One region of the Paenibacillus sp. SAF-068 genome, then DNA from elsewhere that is predicted to be linked to it. Evidence: predicted binding sites of a transcription regulator. Region 1 holds the regulator's gene; the other holds the start of a gene.
What was found. The regulator NrdR, encoded in region 1, represses ribonucleotide reductase genes. The targets are predictions, from matches to a motif close to AACACNATATATNGTGTT.
Positions count from the first base shown of each region.

Region 2: ACTHPG_RS20080 (anaerobic ribonucleoside triphosphate reductase) is a predicted target of NrdR. The motif match lies at 2,912-2,929, and genes of this name have one in related genera.

Region 1 is NZ_JBQCJX010000001.1:1,081,243-1,089,435, forward strand. It holds gene mutM (DNA-formamidopyrimidine glycosylase) at 1-428, shown strand, start outside; gene ACTHPG_RS04835 (manganese efflux pump) at 561-1,334, shown strand; gene coaE (dephospho-CoA kinase) at 1,344-1,940, shown strand; gene ACTHPG_RS04845 (lytic transglycosylase domain-containing protein) at 1,937-2,500, shown strand; gene ACTHPG_RS04850 (alpha/beta-type small acid-soluble spore protein) at 2,590-2,811, opposite strand; gene nrdR (transcriptional regulator NrdR) at 2,928-3,395, shown strand; tRNA gene ACTHPG_RS04860 (tRNA-Ala) at 3,581-3,653, shown strand; gene ACTHPG_RS04865 (S-layer homology domain-containing protein) at 3,975-7,604, opposite strand; gene ACTHPG_RS04870 (immunoglobulin-like domain-containing protein) at 8,000-8,193, shown strand, end outside.
Region 2 is NZ_JBQCJX010000003.1:527,644-535,836, forward strand. It holds gene ACTHPG_RS20070 (methyl-accepting chemotaxis protein) at 1-178, opposite strand, end outside; gene nrdG (anaerobic ribonucleoside-triphosphate reductase activating protein) at 397-906, opposite strand; gene ACTHPG_RS20080 (anaerobic ribonucleoside triphosphate reductase) at 903-2,864, opposite strand; gene ACTHPG_RS20085 (histidine kinase dimerization/phospho-acceptor domain-containing protein) at 3,347-4,981, shown strand; gene ACTHPG_RS20090 (aldo/keto reductase family protein) at 5,143-6,081, shown strand; gene ACTHPG_RS20095 (GGDEF domain-containing protein) at 6,196-7,320, opposite strand; gene ACTHPG_RS20100 (Fur family transcriptional regulator) at 7,596-7,991, shown strand; gene ACTHPG_RS20105 (winged helix-turn-helix domain-containing protein) at 7,967-8,193, shown strand, end outside.

The sequences.
Region 1 (8,193 bases):
AGCCGCTTGATCCGGACTTTACAGTAACTGCATTCCGCGAGGCGGTTGGCAAGCGCACAACCAAAATCAAGGCTGTACTGTTAAATCAGGCATATGTGGTCGGCATCGGGAATATTTATGTGGACGAGGCCCTATTTCGCGCAGGCATCCATCCCGAGACCATCGCCAAGACACTGACCGAAGCTCAGTTAACCGTGCTCCATGAAGCGATTGTGGCTACGTTGCAAGATGCAGTGAATGCAGGTGGATCTTCCATCAAGTCCTATGTGAATGGACAGGGTGAGATGGGGATGTTCCAGCATCAATTGAAAATCTATGGACGCAAATCAGAGCCTTGTGCAACATGTGGTACGTTAATCGAAAAAACGGTGGTAGGTGGCCGTGGTACGCATTTTTGTCCGAACTGTCAGCCGCTGAACATGAACTGAATGAACGAAATGATGAAATCATAGCACCCTTGGATTCCTCCCTCCATATACTGATATGGCAGAAATAAGCGGGCGTATACCCATACTGGCATCTTCAGTTGGCACGAGTACCGCACAGAGGAGGAATCCGGGGTGCTGCATCATTTTATTTCATTGCTGGCGCTTGCTTTGGCGCTTAGTTTAGATGGTTTTGGAGTCGGGATTACATATGGGTTACGGAGGACTAAGATTCCCCTGTTATCTATCGCTGTTATTTCGATCTGTTCGGGATTGGTTATTGCCTTGTCGATGCAAGTTGGTGTGCTGTTGTCCCATGTGGTGTCACCGGATATCGCTTCTATTGTGGGAGCCGTTATATTGATTGGCATTGGTGCATGGTCACTGTTGCAACTTATTCGAAAGCAAGGCAAAGAACAGCAGGAAACAGACACTAGATCGGGTGAGGGAGCAGAAACAAAGGTAACTGGTGTTGGTGAAACTCAAGAGACACTGACGGATTCAAAAGGCCGGAATCAGGTGCTTGCCCTGGATCTGGAGCAGTCGGCTTCAGGCGGTTCGCTGGAACGCATGGTATTTACACTGGAGCTGCGTAAGCTGGGTGTTGTCATTCAGATTCTTCGCAGTCCCTCCAAGGCCGATATGGATAACTCGGGGAGCATATCGGCCCAGGAAGCGATGTGGCTTGGTATTGCCTTGTCTCTCGATGCGTTTGGAGCAGGTTTGGGAGCAGCGCTTTTGGGATTCCCTACACTATGGACAGCACTCATTATTGCACTGTTTAGTGGGGCATTTCTGTCACTCGGCATGAAGGTTGGTCTGCGATTCTCAGCGCTGCGCTGGATGCGAAGACTCTCTGTATTGCCAGCACTATTGTTAATGATTATGGGAATAATGAAGCTGTTATGAGGTGAAACGATGAATATAGGCTTAACCGGCGGGATCGCGACAGGCAAAAGCAGTGTTTCCGCCTATCTCGCCAGTAAGGGAGCGTTGCTCATCGATGCAGACGTTATTGCCCGGGAAGTTATGATGCCCGGGCATCCCGTGTTGGCCGCCGCTGTTAAGCGGTTCGGACAAGCCATACTGAATGAAGATGGAACACTGGATCGGAAAAAGCTTGGAAGTATTGTTTTCAAACAACCTGAGGAACGAAAGGCATTAGAGGCGATCACACATCCGGCGATCCGTCGAGAGATGCGTGAACGGGCTGCCGCATACCGGGTGCAACATCCGGATAAACTTGTGGTATCTGATATTCCTTTGCTGTACGAGTCGGGTCTGGAAGAGGGTTTCGAGGAAGTTATGGTTGTTTATGTTCCCAGATCGGTCCAACGCGATCGCTTGATGAGTCGGGATGGAATGACTGCAGAACAGGCTGAGGCCCGGATGGATGTACAGATGGATATTGAGCGCAAAAAGAAGCTGGCAGATATTGTAATTGACAACAGTGGTTTATGGACTGAGACGGAGCAGCAAATTGACTCATATCTACAGCGTAAGGGTTTGTTATGAGAATATTGCGCAAGAAACGAGTACTGCTGTTGATGTTTGTGTCCTTTGTATTGGTGTTGTTTCTGAATACAAACTGGATGGCATGGTTCTATCCGATCCATTATAAGGAAGAGATTCGTGCCCAGTCTCAGAGTTATGAGGTTGATCCGTTTCTGATTGCTTCGATCATTAAGGTGGAGACCAATTTCAAGACAAGCAAGGAATCCAAACGCGGTGCCATCGGGCTCATGCAACTGATGCCGGACACGGCCAATTGGATACTGGAGCAAGCCAAAATTCCCGAAACTTCGCTGGATGAATTAAAGCATGAGCCTGAACGAAATATTCAATTAGGCACATGGTATCTGCGTAATCTGTCCGATCAATTTGAGGGCAATGAAGTGGTCATGATCGCTGCCTATAATGCAGGTCCAGGCAAGGTAAATAGTTGGCTTAGAGATGGTGTATGGGATGGCTCGATCGATACGGTGAAGGATATTCCGTTTGGTGAGACGCGTCACTATGTACAAAGGGTTATTTACTATTATAATCAGTATGTAAAGATCTATAATACGTTCTGAGTATATATAAGTAGAAGCACAGAGCAGGCCGGTTATTCACCGGCCGCTCCATGCTCCTCTGTGTAGCGTATTACGTTACGATGCAGATATTATTGGTATTGACCTGCCAATTGCTGTTCTGCAATTGTTACCAGACGCTTCGTGATGTATCCACCGATCGAACCGTTCTCGTAAGAAGTCATGTTACCTTGGTATCCGTCTTGTGGAATGCTGATTCCGAGTTCTTGAGCAACTTCATATTTCATTTGCTCGAGTGCTGCGGAAGCTTTAGTTACCACCAGGTTGTTGGAGTTACCGTTGCTTTGTGCCATTGCTGTTCACCTCCTCGTGAGTTGGTAAAAGTATTATGTCTCGGCAATGCATTTTTCATTACAAAATCAAGACAGGGAATATGTGGTAAAAAGTAAAACGTGGGAAGTGATCTGATTTGAAGTGTCCTTATTGCGGTTATATGGGTACCAAAGTGCTTGATTCGCGTCCGGCCAACGAAGCAAAATCCATTCGTCGTCGCCGTGAGTGTGAGCAGTGTGCCCGAAGATTTACAACGTTTGAGATGATTGAGGAGACTCCACTGATCGTTATTAAGAAAGATGGCAGCCGGGAAGAGTTTAGCCGGGACAAGATTCTCCGCGGGCTTATTCGTGCCTGTGAGAAACGTCCAGTCTCCGTTGAGACGCTGGAGATGATGGTATCTGAAGTGGAGAAATCGCTGCGTAATACAGCTGAAGCTGAAGTGGAGAGCCGCCAGATTGGCGAGCTATTGATGGAACAGTTGTTTCCAGTCGATGAAGTGGCATATGTTCGTTTCGCGTCGGTATATCGCCAGTTCAAAGATATCAATATGTTCATGAAAGAACTGAAATCCCTGTTGTCCAAAGACGATCTGGAGGATTAGTGAAGTGGGAAAGGGAGAAGAGCAGTCTGGAGTTCCAGTCCATGTGTGCCAGTGAAATCGGTTGTTCTTCTCCAATCACTTTGGATCTTGAAAAAGTGATTGACAGCGAAAGCTGGATTTTATATGATATAGGAGTCGCCTGTGGAACGTTAGCAGTGTTGGACAAGTTATCTATTTCATATCCCGGGGCCTTAGCTCAGCTGGGAGAGCGCATCGCTGGCAGCGATGAGGTCAGGGGTTCGATCCCCCTAGGCTCCATAACTAAAGAACCCGCTAAACACAAGGCTTTCCTAGTGTTTGACGGGTTTTTGCTATGAGAAAATGCTTTGTTCTTATCGTCGTGGTCACACGAATGGTCACAGTGAAAGTTTTTTTAGTGTTTTTTTGATTCACTGACTGAATTAATGAAGTAGAATTTTGGACTTGGGGACGAGCTTGGGGACGAATATTCTAGATGTGAAAAACAAGGTTCTAAATCCTGACTGTAGAGTTGTCAAAAAAGTGCAGTTTGAAAACAAGGAGACCCTTCCGGCTGGATATTGTCCAGCCGCAAGGGTCTCCATTTTCCTGTATACGCTTTCAGTTAACCAGATACTCGACGAATCTTACAAAGATAGTAGCTACTTCGGCGCGGGTGGCAGTGGCTTTGGGAGCAAAAAAGTTGTCCGTCTTGCCTAATACAATGCCCATGCCTTGTAGCGCCTGAACGGCCTCCAATGCCCAGGAGCTAATCTCACTCTCGTCCGTGAAGGATTTATAGTGGCTTTCAGGTATCTCATAGCCTTTGTACTTCATATAGTTGTACAGTATCACGAGCATTTGCTCGCGTGTCATCGGTGAATTGGGGTCAAACAGGTCTGCGTTTGTACCGTTGATTATGCCTTTTTCGGCCGCCCACTCGGCTGCTGCCGTGTACCACTGTCCGTCCGTCACGTCACTAAAGCGGGAACCCGTATAGCTGGAGAGGTTTACGTTCTCCAGATTGGTCAATACTTGCACGAACATTGCACGCGTCATTGCGGTGCCCGGTGAGAACGTCGTAGACGTCGTACCTTTGAAAAGATCGTATGTGTAGGCGAAATTGATATCGTTGTAGAACCAGTCGTTTATGTTGGCATCCCTGAAAGGGTTGCCCGATACCACCAGGAAGCCGATTGGGGTGGCGTCATCGAACGACAGCTCCGTACCCTCACGTATGTTCAGCGACAAGCCGTTGTCTAAGCTTACTCTTGCGCCGCTCAGTCCTACCACAACCGCGCCGCTACTCCGTATCTTCGATCCCCCGTGGATATGCACTTGATTACCGTTTGGCAGATTCACATGCGCGTCTTTGCCGCCTATTGTGATCGTACCGTCGCTCGCGATCGTCGAGCCGCCCGAGATGGTCACTGTGCTGTTGCTGCTAGGGAGCTCCACGTGGGCGCTCTTGTCCGCCGGAATGGTCACCTTACCGTATGAGTCTATCGTTGTGCCTTCGGGTACCTTAATCTTCGTCCCGCCTTTGGTCGCAATTTCGCCGCCACCGGGTAGAGTGGTGTTGCCGTTTTTGTCTGTTATCGCGGGCTTATCCTTTGGTGTATTTACTGTGTAGGTCGATTTTGAAGTTCCAGGGTCTGTCCCGATGCCCGTATTGTTGGTGTTTTGTGTACTACCACCGTTGCTTGTATTACCGGTGTTGCCCGTATTGCCTGTAGTACCACCAGAACCAGGTACGGTAGGAGTCGTCGTCTTCGTCGGCATCGCCGTCACACTGATCTCCGCGCCGTCTCCCTTGGCGTTCACCGCAACGATCTTGAAGCTGTAGCTTTGGCCGTTTGTCAGGTTGTTGAAGGTATACTTGTTCTTCGCCGCATCCAATGTAATCGGTGTTATATTGCCATACCATACCTTGTAGCCCAATATCGCGCTGCCACCATCGTCAGCAGGAGTAGTCCAGCTCAATGTGACCTGACCGTCACCTGCTGTCGCCTTGAAGCTGCTCGGCGTATCGGGTACGACCGGTTTTCTCTGCGCGAACATCCAATCAAATACATCTGTGTAGTCGTTGTTCCAAGCTGGCAAGTTAGAGGACTGCGCCGTAGGTGCTATACTCCAAGTTCCCATAGTGATCTGGTTATAAAGAACCGCCGCTTCAACTTCATGCGCTATATAATCAGCCAGAACAGGTGTGTTGGCTGGATTCGGCCTCAGATTCGGCTGATCAAACTGATTGTAGGGCCACGTAAGTGCCTCATTACTCTCAAAGCGCGAAGCCCTCGCGTTGATCATTTTCGGCATATTGTTATTGATAAAGTTATTGAGGTTAGTCTGGTAGCTTCCAACATTATGAGCATTTAAAAACATCCAATAGGCCAGGTTGTTGTGAGCATCATTGTCCTTCGCGTTCGGTGAACCGCTTACCGGGGCCATAGGGGCGGCTGCGGCGAAAAAGCCGGGATAGCTATTAACTAGGTTGTTCGTATACTGACCGCCCCAGGAGAAGCCTGCTGCGTAAACACGGTTAGGGTCTACTTCACCGCTGGCAATCAGGGCGTCTATGACCTTCTTAACATTTTCTGTTGAGGGCACAGATACGCCATTATAGGAAATGTTCAGTACATGGCTGGCATACTTATCGGGATTTTGCTCCATCTTTTTCATTAGAGCGACTGAGCCGTTGGCGGATTTCATGGCCGCTTTTTGGTCTGCCGCAGCATTTGTGCCGCCGCGTGACATGCCGTGAGTATAAACATACAGCGGCAATCCTTTCATCACGTTACCGTCTTCACCCTTATGAAGGTAGAGCGAGCGATTGACCAAATTGTCCGTGAAAGTTGTGAACTTATCGAGGATTGGATTCACAACCTTTTCCTGTTCAAAAACCACGTTGTGAAGCGGATTGCCTTCTGTCAGTACGATTTCGCCTTTTTGGACAATAGTGTAAACCTGCTTTGTCGAGTTACTGCTGCCATCCAGCGTTGTATTGCCGCCGCTCTCTGAATAAAACTCAGACTCAACGACGATGTAACGACCGCTCGCCAGACCGTCCTGATAATCTGGTGAGTTGCTAACCTGCCCCACATAGCCGAGTACCTTAGGCTCGTCATTAGCGTAAACCCTTGTAATTTTGCGTGGTCCTTCAAAGGTCACTGCTTCACCGTTCAGGGTCGTATTCCTAGCCGATAAGGCTAACAAGTCCGGATTAAGCGCGGAGCCTAACACTGCCTTCCCCTCGCCTAAATCAATGATAACAGCCGTTGTGTACTCGCCACTGGCGAAGTTGTCATTCCATACGATAAAGGGAAGTATGCCCGCATCCGGATCGTTTTTGAATGTCACATGAATAGTATGGTTAGCCTCAATATTTGAAAAGGTATACGTGCCAGCAGATAGAGTCACGGTCTCGCCGTCTACCGTTACAGTATCCACAATTTTGCCGTAATCGGGGGTGAACGTAATGTCTTTGTTAGAGCCCCGATCTACTCTCAGAACATCACCGGGTGGGTTCGACATGATTGAGCCGCCCGGTCCCGCAGTGGCGGTGATTGAAAATCTGGTGTCCACTTCATTGGCTGAAATGAGCTGCAGGCTGTCTGTAAATGAATCAGAGCTGGTATAAGCCGCGTCCGGAATTCCAAAAGAGGAAACGACTTCATAGCGGTCAGCTCCATTTTCCGTCGAGTTATTGATGTAAACCTCAAAAGTGAGCTTTCCCTCCTCAAAGGTCAAATTTCTTTTGGGTATTCTCATCTCCACGATGTATCCGGTTTCCGTAATCTGGGTCCATGTAGCCCTGCCTGGAGCGGCCTGCCCTGAAAACACGCCCGTCGCACTGACGCGCCATTGGTTCGAGCCTCCGGTTCCGGTGCCAACATAAAACTCCAGGCTGTCATACCGGTGATCTGCGCCAGCTCCCTGATATAGATTATTGTCATTCACAACTACACGAGCATACAGGTAGTCATGATCCCAAAGGATTCTGGCTGTACCCATGGCATGAGGTCTGGGGTCGGTGGGTACCGTGCTTTTATTGATGTGATGCTCCATGGTTTGGTCCCAGAGGGGATCGTTTGACCCGAGTTCGGGAGTTCCAAACATGGCGGTGGGTGTTTCATTCGCTTCTGCGTTCTCGATGTTGTCAGTGGCGGCAGCATAGCTGGTAGGCATTAGCGAAGCCACCATGACCAAGCAGCAAAGGAGCGCGAGCATTTTTCTTAATTGTTTTGGCATAGATGCAATCCTCCTTATTTTTTGATCTGGTGCGCTCATAGGTTAACCTGCACCATATTTGGAATCGTTTTACAAGCGCCCAACTATATATATTATGTTTATCAGGGCTGCAATCCTTTAATTTAAACCTAGCGTATATTCGAAAATGAAAACGATTACTTTGAAGTATAAAAATGGTGTTGCATTCTGCATTAATTTCAGATTGCAATAAAAAAGTCCACATTATTAACATGATAGTACATTGAATTGAAATATCTGAACACGTAATATGAGAATGAATGTAAGCGTATTCATTTTGGTGAGGAAGGTTTAGCTCCTTGAGTGAGGTAGGTCTTGTTTTGCATGTGAGCTATGGATTTGTGTGCTTCTGAAAATTAAACGAGGGGAAGAATGCTATGCGAAAGCGAATGACGAGCATAACTTTGGTTTTACTTTTGACCTTCAGTAGCTGTTTTAGTTTGGGTATGCCATTCAGCAATCAAGCTTCAGCGGAAACAATAACACCAACGATGTTGGCGCATTATCCACTGCTTGAGGATGTATTGGATCAATCAGGTCATGGCAAGCATGGAACAGCTGTAGGAAACAT
Region 2 (8,193 bases), on a different contig from region 1:
CAAAATTTCGATTTCCATCCAACAGAGGGTCTCCAGGTTGATAATTCAGTTGTTTTAACGATTCCCCTGCTGAGAAATATAAGAATTTTTCATGATCAATAACGGAAAGGGTTACATCCTGACGAATCGTATCTCGAAAGAAAGGCATACATGTAATTAATGCTTGAACAATATCCATATAAAAGATGATTCCTCCCTGGTTACCTTATGTAAACGGTCTAATTTTTAAATGCTAAAATAATAACTACCTATATAATATATCATCATGCAATAGAGAAGGAAGTAGCGAGATTGGATAAAACATATTCTACATACAAGGCCGCTATACGCCAAAAAGACACGAGTCCGCCGGGGGACTCATGTCTTAATAATTGGGGAGGGGAGTACAATTAATGTTTAGGACGTACTAAGCTGCATCGTAACGATAGTTCGAGTGGCTCGTGTTGCATTAACATCAATCAAACGTTGATTCCGACTTCCGCGGAAGGGCAGGGAGACATCACGCTCTGCTTCAACATATCGCCCGTCAATAATGACGTCGCACAATCGGGCAAGTTCTGCTCTTGCAGGATCGGTGACCAGTTCTTCATATTCGAATCCCGTGTAGGCCCATACCGTCAGATCAGGACGTGCAGTGCGGAGCTGCTGAACCCATGACGTACATTCTGCTGCCGAGAAAAAGGGATCCCCGCCACATAACGTAACGCCATCCAGCAACGGATGGGTCGTCACTTCATACAGAATTTGCTGCTGCCGCTCCTCTGTAAAGGGCTCACCCGCTCGAAAGCTCCACGAATCCGGACTGAAGCAGCCCGGACAGGCGTGGCGACATCCGCTGATGAACAACACGGCACGCAGACCTGTCCCTTCATTGACCGATTCGGGAATGTATCCATACAGATTCACCGGTGTTTCACCCGATCCCGTACTTCGGCCTGCTTCGCAGCATTGAAGCGGACTTTGTAATCTCCGGTCAGATAGCCCGTTACACGGCGTAACCGCTGGAAGTGTACATGGTCCTCATGAACTTCACAATGTGGGCATACATCCCCGATAACCCCTTCATAACCACATGCAGGACAGCGATCAATGGGATGGTTAATGGAAAAATAACCGATATCCTGCGCCAGTGCATATTGCACGATTCGCAGGAAAGCTGTGGTGTTGGCTCGAACGTTACCGTCCAGCTCCACATAGGAGATTGCGCCTGCATTGCATAACGTATGGAACGGGGCCTCCAGTTCAATCTTCCGATAAGCTGGAAGGGTATGATAGACCGGGATATGGAATGAGTTCGTATAATACTCCCGATCATTAACTCCTGGAATGAGGCCATAACGTTCTCTGTCGATCTTCGTGAATTTGCCGGATAACCCTTCCGCAGGTGTGGCAAACAGGGTGATATTCAGGTTATGCTGCTCGCTCATCCGGTCACAGAACTCTCGCATGGTCCGAATAACGTTGAGCGCTTCGCGATGTACATGAGGGTCCTGCCCATGATGGCGTCCATAGAGAGCTGTCATGCATTCAGCGAGACCGATAAAACCAAGGGATAACGTTCCGTGCTTTAATAGATCGGCAACGGGCTCGCTTGGGGCAAGCTGTTCTCCACCTTCCCATACACCCTCGCGCATCATGAAGTCCGATGCCTTGGCAGGCTGTGCTGTCTGAATGCGGTAGCGATGCAGCAGACCAGAAGCGGCATTATGCATCACGGATTCCAAAGCAGTGTAGAATCCAGCCCGATCCGCAACAGCTCTGGCACCTTGGCAGATGCCAAACCGGATACCCAGCTTGACCAGATTAATGGTGTTGAAGGACAGATTTCCTTTACCGCTTTGACGATTGCGGCCAAATCGGTCAGCCAGTGTACGTGTGCGGCATCCCATAGTTGCGATAATCGTATCCGGATCTTCCGGATGATAATAAGGCAGATTGAAAGAGGCATCCACATTGACAAAGTTAGGATACATCCGCCGGGATGAACAGGTGACTGCGAGGCGGAACAAGTCATAGTTCGGCTCTCCTTGAGCCTGATTGATCCCCTGTTTACATTGGAAAATATGTTGAGGGAACACGGGTGTTTCCCCGTTGCCCAGGCCACGAATCGTTGCTTCGAGCAATGAACGTGATATCAACCGTCCTTCCGCAGAAGTACATAATCCATAATTCAGTGATGTGAATGGAATCTGGCCACCCGCCCGGCTGCTCATCGTATTCAAGTTGTGAATCAGTGATTCAGCAGCTTGTCCTGTCTCCAGTTCAGTCTCCTCATAGGCGAATGCATATGCTCGTGGGCACTGGTTCTTCGCTTCGATGCTGTCCAGATAAAGCTGTTCATCTTCAAGCAAGACATGCTCACCAAAGAGGCGTTGCCCTTTGCGATAATGTTTGCGGAACGATCGCTGTACATAAGGGGCCAAATCCCAGTCAATCTTATTGGCCGATACCCCGCCATACTGACTGTTCTGCTGGGATTGGAAGATGATCGCAACCAAAGCCATGGCAGACATGATCGTCTGAGGTGTGCGAACCGATCCGTTGCCTGTATTGAAACCCGTGGCAAGAAGACGGTCAAACGGGATAAAGATGCAGTTGGTTGTTCCAAGGGCATACTGATCCAGATCATGAACATACAGATCCCCGTTCTCCACAGCTTGGGCAAGCTCTTCCGGCAACACATGACGTAGAGCATGCCACTTGGCGGTCTCCGAACCGAGCCTGCTCATTTTTCCGCTGAAGGAGTCCCCGTTCAGATTCGCATTTTCCCTCAGCGTATCGGCGTCTTCTGCGCCAATAATTCGTCTTCCCAGGTCGGATAATAGATCGGATGCCGGTGGAGTGGCATACTCAAGCATGTTCATGTAAGTTTCCTCCTAAAATGATTTTGAATATCATTCAATTCACGTTAAATACTATATGTAGATTTATATTATCCATTTATAAACTATATGTGGTTTTTTGGGTGTGATAATGGTCACACCCCTTAGTGGGCAAAGTGGACTTTCCTTTACTTGCTGTGGATAAAGGTTCCCAAAGTCTGAGTAGAAGCGTATAATTTCTAGTTATCCTGCAAGGATAATAATCGAACTGAGACAAGATGGACTGTAACCAATCTGAAAAGGCGATTTGCAAACCATTTTCCGTAGTTAAGTCATCAGTTTAAGACCTGCAATTGTCCAAAAACGGGCCATGGGCAGGGAGTATGATTCTCTTTTACTTCTACGGTGTTAATCATATAAGTATAGATTGTGACAGCTATTCGGATTGTTGATGAACCCCTGTACGTGATTAAACGTTCTGATATACAGATTTGAAAGTGCAGCTAAGATAAGAGGGGTGAATCATGGGAACGGCAGAAGGCATTACGAGAGGCTTCTATGAAGATATAAAGGAAGCAGCGGCCCATATCGTAGACGTATTAAGCGGTATATTGAAGGTCAATACCATCTTTGTTGCCACAAATGACGGGGTGACCAATGTCATTTTGGAGGCCTTTAACCGTACGGAAGAGTTGATTGTGAAGGGCAGTGTGCTTTCTTTTAACGAATCATATTGCAGTCTGGTATTAAGAGACAAAAGCAGTATTCTTACCATCCAGGACACATGTGAAAACCCAATGACACGTTCCATGAACGTTACGAGCGGGCTTGGGAATCGTTTCTTCGTGGGCGTACCGATCATGAGAAGATCTGGTGAGGCATTCGGAACGATATGTCTAATGGATGATCCTGGTTATGTGATCAGCGAAACGGACATGAAGACACTGAACGCGATGGCTGTATTCCTGGGCTATGTTGTGGATCTGGAAAGCACGTTGCATGTTCAGGAGCGAAAGTTGAGTCATTCGGAACAAATCCAAGAACAACTCCAGGCAGAGAAAGAACGTGCCGAATCGGAGGCCATGACCAAAGCGCAGATGCTCAAGCTAATGAGTCACGAGATTCGCAATCCACTGAACGGTATTCTGGGACTGACAGATCTGATGCGCACTCCGGATATGTCGGAGGAGCAGTCGGAATATGTGAATATGATTGAGACGAGCGGCAATATTCTACTCTCCCTGCTGAATAATATGATGAATTTCAATATCAATGAAGCAGGTAGAACGGTTATACATGATGATCCGTTCGATCTCGTTGGCACCATTGAGAATACCGTGTATCTCTATGCCGGAATTGCGACGGGCAAGAACATTGAGCTGGGACTAAATCTTGAACTGAATGTGTCCCAAGTGTTCGTGGGTGATGAAGTCAAGATTGGACAGTTGCTTGCACATGTCATCCAATATGCTCTGGATTCAACGCGTGAAGGTTCGGTTCTGATCACAGCAGTAGTGAACGGAGAAGAATCTGAGGAGACCGGTACCCTTCAGCTCAGGGTGAAGTACACGGGTCAGATGTTATCGGACAAGAAGACCCCAACCTTGAGCCAAGACGAAAATTTCAATATTCAAAAACTGATTGGAAGCAATCTGGGTTTGGCTGTAAGCCAGAATCTTGCCATCCTCATGCATGGCCGCATACAGGTGAGCAGTGTGAAGGAAAACGAGACGGAATTCAACATCTCCCTTCCGTTGCGCAGATATTGGGAGTTACCTCAACTGGCAAGTGTTCAGCAAAGGTTAAAAGGCAGCAAGGTCCTGCTTGTCAAAGACCCTGACATTCTGCAAGGCGTCTCTTCCCTGATGCGCAGGTGGGAGATGGATGTACACATGACCTCAGGGTTGACATTAGCGCATGATTGGATCAAGGAAGGACTCAAGCCGGATGTAGCCGTTGTGGATATGGGCCTTCTGGAGGGCGGAGCAGTTGATTTTGTACATGAGCTGAAGCAGGGAACCGAGAATCTGCCTGTCCTTGTCCTTATTCCTTATGGGATGCATATTGAATTGCACGAAGCAGAAGCTTTTGATGCTGTTCTGACCAAGCCGGTTAGACAGGCTGATCTGTTGAATGCATTAAGTATTACTCTGCCTTAAATCATGATCAGATGATAAACCTTGATTTGGCGCACCTGGCAATAGGTGCGCTTCTTTTCATTTTCCATTTTCTGAGCTAAAGCCCTTTTCATCCGGGCTGGTTACGTTACAATAGAATATGAACTTCATCTTTATAACCAATAGAGGAGGATATGCAATCAATGGATTATCGCAGATTAGGTGGAAGCGGACTGAAAGTAAGCGAGATCAGCCTGGGAAGCTGGCTGACGTACGGAGGGTATGTGGAACGTGAAAATGCGGTGAAATCAATTGAAACTGCATTCGATGAAGGCATTAACTTTTTTGATACAGCCAATGTATATGAACGGGGTGCAGCAGAAGAACTGCTCGGGCAGACGCTCAAAGCGTATTCCCGTGACTCTTATGTACTTGCAACCAAAGTATTTGGCAAAATGGGTGATGGTCCGAATGACCAGGGGCTGTCGCGTAAACATATCAAGGAGCAATGTGAAGCCAGCCTAAAGCGCCTGGGCGTTGAATATGTGGATATCTACTACTGCCATCGTTATCATACCGAAACACCGATAGAAGAAACACTCCGTGCACTGGATGATCTGGTGCGTCAAGGCAAAGTGTTATATGTAGGCGTCAGCCAGTGGACTGCGGCTCAGATGGAAGATGCATTGGGTACAGCAGACCGTCTGCTTCTGGATCGTATCGTGGTCAATCAGCCGGTGTACAACATGTTTGACCGATACATCGAAAATGAGATTATCCCGCTCGGTGAACGTAAAGGCATCGGACAAGTCGTATACTCCCCGCTTGCTCAAGGTCTATTGACCGGGAAATATACATCCGTCTCCGATATCCCGGAGAATAGCCGTGCGGCTAAGCTAGGATGGGATGAAGGAAAGATCAATGCGGATCGCATCGGGAAAGTTCGTCAACTGATTGAAGTGGCGGACAAGCTCGATCTGAAGGTTGGCCAACTGGCCCTGGCCTGGATTCTGCGCCAAAGCAATGTATCCAGTGCACTTGTAGGGGCAAGTCGTCCCGAGCAGGTCAAAGAGAATGCAGCTGCATCAGGCGTGAAGCTGGATGCTGCCATTGTCGAGGAGATTGAGAGCATCCTTGCCTGATCTTCTGTTATAGGCTACAAGCTGAGATGATATGCAATAGTCCATAAAGCAAGGGATGTCCTGTCCGCCTGAATAGGCCAACAAGACATCCTTTTTTTTGATCGCGTTGAACGGTTAGATCCCATTTTTAAGTGTAAGAGACAAGGAGCGAAAAGGTAAGGCACACACGCGGTTACGCCCTGTATTCTTGGCTTCGTATAGAGCGCGGTCGGCCTGTTCGAAAAAGTCGTCATCGTCATGAGTATCACAATGATCCGGATACACGGCTACACCAATGGAGATGGTCAGACGTGTCGTGTGGCCGTCGGGCAGAGCAAAATGGTATTTCTCTACTGACTGGCGGATAGATTCAGCAGTAGCCATTGCCTGACGGTTTCCACAGTCGAGCAAGAGAATGGCGAATTCTTCCCCGCCGTTTCGTGACACAATATCGGCAGATCGGGCATGCTCAACGAGCAGTTGTCCAAGTTGCTTCAGGACCGCATCGCCGGCAGAATGACCATACGTGTCGTTTACTTTTTTGAACCGGTCAATATCAATGGCAAGCAAGGACAGCTTTTGCTGGTAATCACGCGCACGCTGAAGTTCCAGTTGAAGTGATTTTTCGAACTGTCGTCGATTGCTAAGATTGGTAAGATGATCGGTAGATGCTCTTCTCTCCAAAAGGAATAACATCTCATTGGATTTATTGATGAATTCTGCGATGATAAAGATAAATATTCCACCGACGAAGGAAATGGTCATTTGTAACGGATATACCTTCATTAATGAATTCATGCTGTCTGTATTTAACATAAGGATGATAAAGATTAACGTTATGCCGAGCAGATTCATCGTAATAATTTTGGTTAGTCGGGACCAGGAAGCATAAGCGAAATATACACCGGATAGTCCGATCAGAGTCATAACAAATCCTGCATCGATGGCAGAGGATGACATGCCGAACATCAGAATTCGAAGGACCGAGATCACAAGTCCCGTAACGACCGAAGCCATTCCTCCCAGATATACTGCTGCGGTAACGATGGCCAGATGCCGTAGATCTACAATTGTCGTCTCGTTCAGAGGGAAGGAATAGTTCATGAGAACTGTGCCATATATGCCGAATAATAAGCCGCCGATCAACTGAACACGTAATGAGGGAAAAGGCAATCGGATTCTATAGAACTTGGCGATGATCCCGGACACATACATAAACGTAATCATGACACAGATATTGATGAAAAACGTGCTTAACAACCGACATTCCCCCTTTATACGCACATCCCTATATTTTATCTGAAAAATGGTGCTGTAGCGAACCATATTATCCCAAATTATCGAGGGGATTAATGGGAAAGGTGTTTTTAATTCCATATCCGGATGGCTGGCGTGCATATTGACTTCAATATACAATCAGATTTATACTTAATCTAAATCAAAATGTATTCCTTCTTTTTTGGGAAAACCATCATAAGCAGAAGATCGGTGTCTGATTTCATATAAAATGGATCAATAATAAAGGAGAAATGGTTGTGAGAACTTTAAATCTGACGATACAACGACAAGCGGTATATGATGTGGTGCGCCATTCGGAGGATCACCCGACAGCTGCTGATGTTATGAATCGACTCGTGGAACAAGGGTATAATCTGGCCTATGGTACAGTGTATAATTCTCTTCGTTATCTCACGGACAAAGAATTGATACGGGAGCTTAAACTCGGAGAGACAGCCAGCCGGTATGATGCTCGTATGGATGATCATCAGCACATTATGTGTGAAGTGTGCGGCAAAGTGGACGAGGTGATGACAGAGGTGCCTCCACAATGGATGAAACAGGTAGCTGAAGAAACCGGATATGCAATCGATCATGCTCATGTGGTCTTTGGAGGTGTCTGCGGGGAATGCAGAAACAAACGGATCAAGTAAAAATAAAACTTCCTGGCCGCCGTTTACCGCTTAGGGTTAAACCGGCCCTGTCCGATGCAGCACCCCTTGTGGACAATTGTCCTGTTACACGCCGTGTTATTCTGATCAGCCCAATGCCGGGGCAGGTTCATGAACTGGTAAAGGCCTTAACGGATAGCTGCTTCGATGTACTGGTCTTTCACCGTTGGGAACCGGATCTGCA